DNA from 3 places in the Mesorhizobium sp. CA7 genome. Region 2 is predicted to be linked to each of the others. Evidence: predicted binding sites of a transcription regulator. Region 2 holds the regulator's gene; each other region holds the start of a gene.
The links. The regulator PhoB, encoded in region 2, activates phosphate uptake and scavenging genes when phosphate is short. The targets are predictions, from matches to a motif close to TGTCATNNANCTGTCAT.
Positions count from the first base shown of each region.

Region 1: a site for PhoB is predicted at 1,521-1,537, ahead of LB552_RS09570 (acid phosphatase). Genes of this name have one in related genera too.
Region 3: a site for PhoB is predicted at 1,706-1,722, ahead of LB552_RS04240 (esterase-like activity of phytase family protein). Genes of this name have one in related genera too.

Region 1 is NZ_JAIUHH010000003.1:399,723-402,998, reverse strand. It holds gene LB552_RS09575 (adenine phosphoribosyltransferase) at 41-586, opposite strand; gene LB552_RS09570 (acid phosphatase) at 781-1,476, opposite strand; gene LB552_RS09565 (cytochrome c1) at 1,615-2,472, opposite strand; gene LB552_RS09560 (cytochrome b) at 2,494-3,276, opposite strand, start outside.
Region 2 is NZ_JAIUHH010000022.1:20,644-23,919, reverse strand. It holds gene pstB (phosphate ABC transporter ATP-binding protein PstB) at 1-356, shown strand, start outside; gene phoU (phosphate signaling complex protein PhoU) at 377-1,084, shown strand; gene phoB (phosphate regulon transcriptional regulator PhoB) at 1,101-1,790, shown strand; gene LB552_RS26485 (ROK family protein) at 2,124-3,276, opposite strand, start outside.
Region 3 is NZ_JAIUHH010000001.1:877,344-880,619, forward strand. It holds gene LB552_RS04230 (Gfo/Idh/MocA family protein) at 1-444, opposite strand, end outside; gene LB552_RS04235 (LacI family DNA-binding transcriptional regulator) at 641-1,666, shown strand; gene LB552_RS04240 (esterase-like activity of phytase family protein) at 1,817-3,276, shown strand, end outside.

The DNA.
Region 1 (3,276 bases), on a different contig from region 2:
CTTCGGCGACACCTTCTCCCCCAAGGGGAGAAGGGGAAGATCAATGCCCCTCGAACCCGATCAACGTCCTCACCGGCACGTCTAGCGCTTCCAGCTTCTGGCGGCCGCCGAGGTCGGGCAAGTCGATGACGAAGCATGCCGCGACGATGTCGGCGCCGATTTGCCTCAGCAGCTTCACCGCGGCTTCCGCCGTGCCGCCGGTGGCGATCAGGTCGTCGACCACGATCACCTTCTCGCCCGGCGAGACGCCGTCCTTGTGCATCTCCATCTCGTCCAGGCCGTATTCGAGGCTGTAGGCGACGCGCACCGTCTCGTAGGGCAGCTTGCCTTTCTTGCGGATCGGCACGAAGCCTGCCGAAAGCTGGTGCGCCACAGCGCCGCCGAGGATGAAGCCGCGCGCCTCGATGCCGGCGATCTTGTCGATCTTCAATCCGGCATAGGGATGGACCAGCTCGTCGATGGCGCGGCGGAAGGCGCGCGCGTCGCCAAGCAGCGTGGTGATGTCGCGAAACAGGATGCCGGGCTTGGGATAATCCGGAATGGTGCGGATGGCCGCAAGCAGCGTGTCTTCGAGGGAGGATTTCATCGAGGCTTTCCGCGTGTCCGGCTGTCGGATTTGGCGGCGTCGGCCTTTGCTGCCCGACGCGACCGACAAGGGCTACCGCGATGTCGCGCCAGAGACAAGCACATCCGGCAAAGGATCGGCACCGATCGGCCTCGACCATAATGAAAAAGGGCGCCCGCGAAGGCGCCCTTCGAAAAGCAGGCGCTACCGAGCGGCTACATGCCGAGATCCGAGCGCAGCTCGGAGCGCGCCACTTCGTACTCGGCCTTGAAATCTGGACGGTTGAGCAGGACCGCGGCGATCACGCTGCCGGAGATCTTGCCCATCTCGATGTCGGACGGATAATGGATGCCACCGACCACGCGGTTGTGGGCGAATTCGGCCGCGCGCGCCATGATCTCGGCGCGCTTTTCGGGGACCATGTCGGCAAGGACGATGCCCATCATGGTGCCGACCGTCGCATGGCCAGATGGCCAGGAACCGGAGCTCGACAGCTTCACGACCGGCTTGACCAGATCGCTGAGCTGATGCGGCCGCGGCCGCTTCCAGACATCCTTGGCGGGATCGACGACGGCGCCTTCGGTCGCCACGACGCGATCGAAGAAGGCACTGAACTTCGGCAGCTTCTCCTTGTTGAAATTCGGGCCCATGACGTCGGCGAAGCGCCAGATATTCTCCTCGGCGTCGGCGATGGCGCGCTTTTCCATTTCCGGCGTGCGCGTCACCTGCAGCGTCAGCACCTCGCCGAGCTCGGCTTTGGTTTCCGCCGAGTCATTGGCCGGTGGCGGCGGCAGGATCATCGTCAGGTCGATGTCCTTGCTGGTGACGAAAGGCTGGGCCTCATCGGCATGGGCGACATATCCGGTGACAAGCAGCAGGAAACCCGCCGCGAGCGATGCATATCTTTTCATGGGTGCGATCCTTTGGTGAGTGCGAGGCAGGATCGCCACGAGCGATGACGATCATGTGACACGCCCCGGTTTGCGCGCGCCGAAATACAAAAGGGCGCCTTGTGGCGCCCTTTCAAAATTCTTGCGATCGACGCCGCCTCAGTGCGCCACGTCGGCCCACACCCTGCGCTTGGTCATGTAGACCAATGCGCCGAAGACCAGCAGAAATATCATGACGCGGAAGCCGGTTTTCTTGCGATCCTCGAGATGCGGCTCGGCCGCGAACATCAGGAAGGCCGAGACGTCGCGCGCATACTGGTCGACGGTCTGCGGCGAGCCGTCGTCATAGGTCACCTGGCCGTCCGAGAGCGGCTTGGGCATCTTCAACGACACGCCGGACAGGAAGTACGGGTTGTAGTGCGTGCCTTCCGGGATCACCATGCCGGCCGGCGGCGTCTGGTCGTAGCCGGTGAGCAGCGAGTGGATGTAGTCCGGGCCGCCCTGCGCATACTGGGTGAAGATGTCGAAGATGAAGCGCGGGAAGCCGCGCTCGACGCCGCGTGCCTTGGCAAGCAGCGACATGTCGGGCGGCGCGGCGCCGCCATTGGCGGATGCCGCGGCCTGCTCGTTCGGGAACGGCGCCGGGAAGTGATCCGACGGCTTGCCGGGACGATCGAACATGTCGCCGGCATCGTTCGGGCCGTCATGGATGGTGTATTCGGCGGCCAAAGTCTTGATCTGCGCCTCCGAATAGCCGAGGCCTTCCAGCGTGCGGAAAGCCACCAGGTTCATCGAGTGGCAGGCCGAGCAAACTTCCTTGTAGACCTTCAGGCCGCGCTGCAGCTGCGCCTTGTCATAGGTGCCGAACGGACCGGCGAAGCTCCAGCTCATTTCCTTCGGTTCGTTGATCGGGAAATGCGTCGGAGCGGCCGCGTTGTGTTCCTCTTCGGCGGCGATGGCAGCGGTGCCCGCGACCACCAGGCCAAGCAGCGCCAGCGAGGTGAGAATCTTCTTCATACCCAAAATCCCCTCAGATTCTCAGCCCGTGGTTTCCGGCGCGGCGGCAGCGCGTGCCGGATGTCCGCTGCCGCCCTTTTTCTTTTCAAGCACGGCCTCGGTGATCGAATTCGGCAGCCTGCGCGGCGTCTCGATCAGGCCGAGCACCGGCATGACGACCAGGAAGAAGGCGAAGTAGAACAGCGTCGCCATCTGCGCCATGAACACATAGCTGCCTTCCGCCGGCTGCGAGCCCAGCCAGCCGAGCAGGATGGCGTCGGCTACGAACAGCCAGAAGAACAGCTTGTACCATGGACGATAGACCGCCGAGCGCACCTTGGAAGTGTCGAGCCACGGCACCAGGAACAGCATGGCGATGGCGCCGAACATGCACAGCACGCCGCCGAGCTTGGAATTGATCGGGCCGATGTTGAAGGTGATGGCGCGCAGGATCGCGTAGAACGGCAGGAAGTACCATTCCGGAACGATGTGGGCCGGCGTCTTCAGCGGATTGGCGACCGTGTAGTTGTCCGGATGGCCAAGAAAGTTCGGCAGGTAGAAGACGAAATAGGCGAAGACGAACAGGAACACGATCATGCCGAACGCGTCCTTGATGGTGGCGTAGGGCGTGAAGGCGACGGTATCGGTCTTCGACTTGACCTCGATGCCGGTCGGGTTCGACTGGCCCACGACATGCAGTGCCCAGATGTGCAGCACGACCACGCCGGCGATCATGAACGGCAACAGGTAATGCAGCGCAAAGAAGCGGTTCAGCGTCGGATTGTCGACGGCGAAGCCGCCGAGCAGCAGTTCCTGGATCCAGTT
Region 2 (3,276 bases):
GGAACGAGGTCAAGGACAAGCTCAACGCCAGCGGCCTCAGCCTCTCGGGCGGCCAGCAGCAGCGCCTGTGCATCGCCCGTACCGTTGCGGTGAAGCCCGAGGTCATCCTGCTCGACGAGCCGGCCTCGGCGCTCGATCCGCTGTCGACCGCCAAGATCGAGGAACTGATCGACGAGCTGCAGGCCGACTACACGATCGTCATCGTCACCCACAACATGCAGCAGGCGGCGCGCGTGTCGCGGCAGACGGCGTTCATGTATCTGGGCGAGCTGGTGGAGTTCGACCGGACCGAGAAGATCTTCACCTCGCCCCGCGAAAAGCGCACGCAGGACTACATCACCGGCCGCTTCGGCTGAGCTCATACGAGGACATCATCATGGCCGAACATACCGTCGCTTCCTTCGACGAGGATCTGAGGCAGATCAGCCGGCTCATCAACGACATGGGCGATCTCGCCAGCTCGATGGTCGGCGCTTCGACCAAGGCCCTGCTCGAGACCGACAATGCCATGGCGCAGCGCGTCGTTTCCGACGATGCCATCATGGACGCGCGCCAGCGCGAGCTCGACGACCGTGCCATCACGCTGATCGCCAAGCGCCAGCCGATGGCCGACGACCTGCGCAATGTGGTCGGCTCGATCCGCATGGCGGGCGACCTCGAACGCATCGGCGACCTCGCCAAGAACATCGCCAAGCGCGTCGGCTCGGTCGGCGTCAGCGCCGCGCCGCGCGACCTCACGCATTCGATCGATTCCATGGCGCAGCTGGTGCTGATCCAGGTCCAGGCCGTGATCCAGGAATATACGGTGGGCGACGCCACGGCGCTGGCCAAGCTTCGCAACGACGACGAGCGCATCGACGTCAAATACACATCCGTCTTCCGGGAGCTCCTGACCTACATGATGGAAGACCCGCGCAACATCACCGCCTGCACGCATCTTCTGTTCTGCGCCAAGAATCTCGAGCGCATCGGCGACCATGTGACCAACATCGCCGAGAATGCCTATTATGTGCTGACCGGCACGCAATTGCCCGCGAATCGTCCCAAGCAGGACGAGACGACAATGTCGGCGCCGGCGGCCTGACGAAGGGTACCTGCCAATGATCGCGCCACGCATCATGGTGGTGGAGGACGAGGAGCCGCTTGGGGTGCTGCTCCGCTACAATCTCGAATCCGAGGGTTACCAGGTCGAAGTGGTGACCCGCGGCGACGAGGCCGAAATCCGCCTTCAGGAAAACGTTCCCGACCTGCTCGTGCTCGACTGGATGGTGCCGGCGGTTTCCGGCATCGAGCTCTGCCGGCGTCTCAGGATGAGGCCTGAGACCGAACGGTTGCCGATCATCATGCTGACGGCGCGGGGCGAGGAAAGCGACCGCGTGCGCGGCCTTTCGACCGGCGCCGACGACTATCTGGTCAAGCCGTTCTCGACACCGGAGTTCATGGCGCGCGTCAAGGCGCTGCTGCGCCGCGCCAAGCCGGAGGTGCTGTCCAGCGTGCTCAAGGTCGGCGACATCGTGCTCGACCGCGAGTCGCACCGCGTCTACCGCAAGAAGAGCGAGATCAGGCTCGGCCCGACCGAGTTCCGGCTGCTCGAATTCATGATGCGCCACCCCGGCCGCGTGTTCTCGCGCAGCCAGCTGCTCGACAATGTCTGGGGCGAGACGATCTATATCGACGAACGCACCGTCGACGTCCATGTCGGGCGGCTGCGCAAGGCCGTCAACAACGGCCGCATGCCGGACGTCATACGTACCATCCGAGGCGCAGGTTACGCGATCAGGGAAGATTAGGGCTAAGGCGCCGAGGCGCTGATGGATTCTGTCTCCAGCATCGGATCGCGTGCATTGGCGATTAGTCGAGACGCTTGTGCTTCGTCATCCACGGGCGGAGCAAGGAGCGCAGCGACGCAGCGCAGACCCGAGGATCCATTCCGTGATGTCGATGCGTTGCGACAGTCCAGAATTCTGTGCCGCTGCGCTCGACGCGTGAGGTAGCGGCATGGATTCCAGGGTCTCCGCGACGGAGCTTCGCTCCTGCTCCGCCCTGGAATGACGAAGCTGCGGGGCCTTCCCTTCGCTAATTTCAAGCGTCTGCTGCTGTCCCCGGACCTCTTCAAGGCTGCCTCAGGCCACGTTCTTTCCCGTCCCCGCTCTTGCCTGGCCTCCGGGTGCGAAAATCTCCTGGTCGACGAAGGTCAGCGCGCGCATGGCGCAGCCTTCGCGGATCAGCGGCAGTTCGTTCGGCTCGGTGTCGAAGGAGATCGATTCGGAGTGCTGGCCCCCGGCCGTCTGGGCGATCGCCTCGCGCAGCGCCGGCTCGATCAGGTCGAAGGCGGCCGCGCTGACGCCGACCATGGCGACGGGCGCCGGGTCGATGAGGGCGAACAGGCTGCCGAGACCGAAACCAAGCGCTTCGCCGGCCCGGCGGTAAGCCTCCCGTTCGGGGCCGTCCCTCTCGCGCGCCTTCGCGGCAAGGGCCCGCATGTCGGCGTCGCCGACGTCGACCGGCTCGGCGTCCTCGCTCATTTTCATGGCGCTGCGCCAGATCGCATAGTTGCCAGCATAGGCCTCGACGCAGCCGCGGCGGCCGCAGCGGCAAAGCGCCCCGCCCGGGCGGTGAATCATGTGGCCGAACTCGCCGCCGGATGAATGCGTGCCGGTGAACAGCGCACCCTTGAGCACGAGACCCATGCCGATGCCGTGCGACAACAGGATGGCGATGAAGTCGTCGCGATAGCGCTCCGGGTCGCGCCATTGCAGCGCCACCGCCATCATGTTGCAGTCGTTCTCCATGGTGGCGGAGATGCCGAACTCCTTCTCTAGGATGTCGGCGAAAGGAATGTCGGTCAGCGGCGTTATCGGCGACCACAGCATGGAGCGCGCATGCGAATCGGTGATGCCCTGAATGCCCATGGCGATGCGGGCGACGCTGCCAATGTCGAGGTCGGGATCCTGCAGCCGGCGCCGCACGATCGCCACGCATTCGCCGATCAGCTCGTCGCGGGGCATAACAAGCGTGTCCAGGCGCTGCTGCTCCTCGGCAACAACTTGGCCGGCATAGTCGATCACGGCGACCGACAGGAAGTTCAGCGACAACACCACGGTCAGCACCGCGGCGGCTTCAGGGTTCAGCGCCAGGCCGATCTGCGGCCGGCCGCGTTTCAACGCCGTCGGCTCGCTGGCCTTGCTTTCGGTGAGAATGCCCTCCTGGATCAGGTCGGCGGAGATCGCCGAAATGGTCGAGTGGCTGAGCCCGGTGGTGGCGGCAATTTCGGTC
Region 3 (3,276 bases), on a different contig from region 2:
GCTGGTCGGCTTGCCGATGGCGCCGGAGTCCAGGAAGCGCCTGATGCGCCTGACATTGGCGACATAGCGGCGGTTCTGGACGACGGCGTGGATGCGCCTCGCCTTGCGCGCTGCCTCGACGATGGCGCGCGCATCCTCGGGGCTGTCGGCCAGCGGCTTCTCGGTGAGCAGATGGCAGTCGTGCGCGAAGGCCGAAAGCGCGACCTCGCGGCGTGCGGCGGGAACCACGACGTCGAACACGGCATCGGGCTTGGTCTGGTCGAGGACGGCGTCGAGGTTGGTGCCGATGATGGCATCGGACAGCGCGTATTCGCGCGCCCTCGCCTGGGCCCGCTCGGCATCGAGGTCGACGAGGCCGACAATGGCGAGCCCGTCGATCTGCTTCACGGCATCGAGCCAGTGCTTGCTCATCGCTCCGCACCCGGCCAGGACGACCCTCATCATCCAGCGCTCCTCCTCCGCCGGTCCCTCCAGACCGGACGTCACGGCGTCCACGGCGTCACCGTAAACGTTTTTCCGTAAACGTTTACGAGAACACACCCGATGGCGTAGAATGTCAACCGGCTGCCCGCAAAAATCGTCCCGAAGCCTTGGCCTGAGCGGCAGCCGGTGCTAGCCAAGGCAGGGGGAGAATCCGTCCTTGGCGTCAAGCATCCACGATCTCGCGCGTCACCTGAACATCTCGATCGGCACCGTGTCGCGCGCGCTGAACGGCCGTGCCGACGTCAATGCCGACACACGCCAGCGTGTGCTCGAAGCAGCCAGGAAGCTGAACTATTCGCCCAATCAGTCAGGCCGCAGCCTGCGCCAGGGCGCCACCCGCTCGATCGCCTTCATGCTGCAGCCGCATCCCGGCGACCAGCAATATGGCGAGCCGTTCTTCATCCCGTTCCTGACGGGCCTGCAGGCGCGGCTCGCCGAGCATGACCTGGATCTGATGGTCGTCATGGGTGAGCCGGGCCAATATCAGCAGGAGCGGTTGCGCCGCGTGGTCGAGACGCGCCGGGCCGACGCGGTCGTGTTGGCCAATACGCGAAGGGAAGACGATCGGATCGAGTATCTCAGCAAGGCCGGCTTTCCCTTCGCCACGCTTGGCCGAAGTCAGTCCGGCGGCGACACATATCCTTCACTCGATATCGATTTCGAAAGGGCGGGTGATGAAGCCGTCGACCGGCTGGTCGCGCGCGGCCACCGCCGCATTGCCGCTATTCGCCCTTCGCTTGATCTCAACTTCGGCTACCTGTTCCTCGACGGCTACCGCAAGGCACTGAAGCGGCACGGTATCGAGGTCGACCCCGACCTGATCGCCGACGGCTTCATCAACGAGACCGGCGGCTACCAGGTGACGCCGCAAGTAATGCGCTCCAAAAACCCTCCGACGGCGATCATCTTCAACAATGACGCGATGGCGCTCGGCGGCTGCAAGGCGCTGGCCGAGATGGGTATCAAGCCGGGCCATGACATGGCCGTGATCGTCATCGTCGACACGCCGCTCTGCCGCTACTTTTCGCCGACGCTGACCGCCTTCCGTCCGTCGCTGGAGCCCATGGGCCGGCGGCTGGCCGAGATGCTGCTCGCTTCGCTTCCCGCATTCGCCGGCCCTGAGGGCACACGCATCATCCGCGAAGTCTGGCCGCTGGAGCTGATCGCAAGAGAGAGCGATTGAGCGGAGGCTTTCCCTTCTCCCCTTGTGGGAGAAGGAAACTGTCACGCAACCATCACGTTCACGTCCTAGACCGCTCGACGGGAACCGGCTCGCCGCATCGCCGATGCGCGTTCCTTCCAGGCCGCTCTGCTCGTCAAGAAGGGGATATCGATGAAACATTTCAACCGGACCGTCGCGCTCGGCGCGGCACTCGCCTTGTTCACTTCCCTGACCCCGGCGCTCGCCGACGGCGTCGCTTACGTCAACAAGGGGCTCGTCGGCATCGGCCGCATCCCGGCCAACCAGAAGGACAAGTTCGGCGAGACCTTCGGTTCAGGTTCCGGCATGGCGATCGATACCAAATCCTGGACGCGTGAAGTGGCCACCTACAGGGGTTCGCTCTGGCTGCTGCCGGACCGCGGCTACAATGTCGTCGGAACCACCGATTATCGCCCGCGCCTCAACACCATCTCGGTCGAGTTGGCCCCGACCGCTCCTGGCGCGGCGCCCGCCGCCGGACAGGAACAGTCGGGCGTTAAGGCGACGCTCGCCGACACGATGCTTCTGACCGACGACAAGGGCGCCGACGCCACCGGCCTCGATCCGTTGAACGGCATGCGCGCCGCCGCCGGCGACATGCCGATGCTGCCTGAGGCCAATGGCAAGCTGGCGCTGGACGACGAAGCGATCGTGCGCCTGCCCGACGGCACGATGTTCATCTCCGACGAATACGGTCCCAACATCTACCGCTTCTCGGCCGAAGGCCGCCTGATGTCGGCGACCCAGCCGCCCGCGGCGCTGGTGCCGATGCGCCACGGCAAGCCGAACTTCGCTTCCGACAATCCCGGCCCGGGCGCCGCCGAACCTGATCCGAAGGATCCCGAGACCGGCCGCCAGAACAACCAGGGCCTCGAAGGCATGTCGATGACGCCGGACGGCAGGTTCCTGATTGCCGTGCTGCAGTCGGCGGCCCGCCAGGACGGCGGCGATTCCGGCTCGACCCGCCAGAACACCCGCGCGCTGGTTTACGACGCTTCCGATCTCGCCCACCTCAAGCTGGCGCATGAATATGTCGTGCCGTTGCCGGTTTTCAAGGATGCCAAGGGCAAGACCAAGGTGGCCGCTCAGAGCGAGATCGTCGCACTCTCCGACAAGAGCTTTCTGATGCTGGCGCGCGACTCAGGCAACGGCCAGGGCGTCAAGGGCGACGAGTCGCTCTATCGCAAGATCGAGATCGTCGACCTCTCGGCCGCCACCGATATCGCCAACGGCCCATTCGACGCCGCCGACAAGCCGGTCGCGCCGAAGGGCATGCTCGACCCGTCGGTGACGCCGGCCAAGCTGACGCCGTTCATCGACATCAACGACAAGGGCGAGCTCGGCCGTTTCGGCCTGCACAATGGCGCGCCGAACGACAAGGACAACCTCTCGGAGAAGTGGGAGGCTATGTGGCTGGCGCCGGTGCTCGACCCGAAGCTGCCCGACGACTATTTCCTGTTCGTCGCCAACGACAACGACTTCCTCACCCAGGACGGCTTCCAGGTCGGCGCTGCGTACAAGGCCGAGGACGGCGCAGATGTCGACACCACCTTCCTGGTCTATCAGGTCACCCTGCCCGGCCTTTCTGGAAA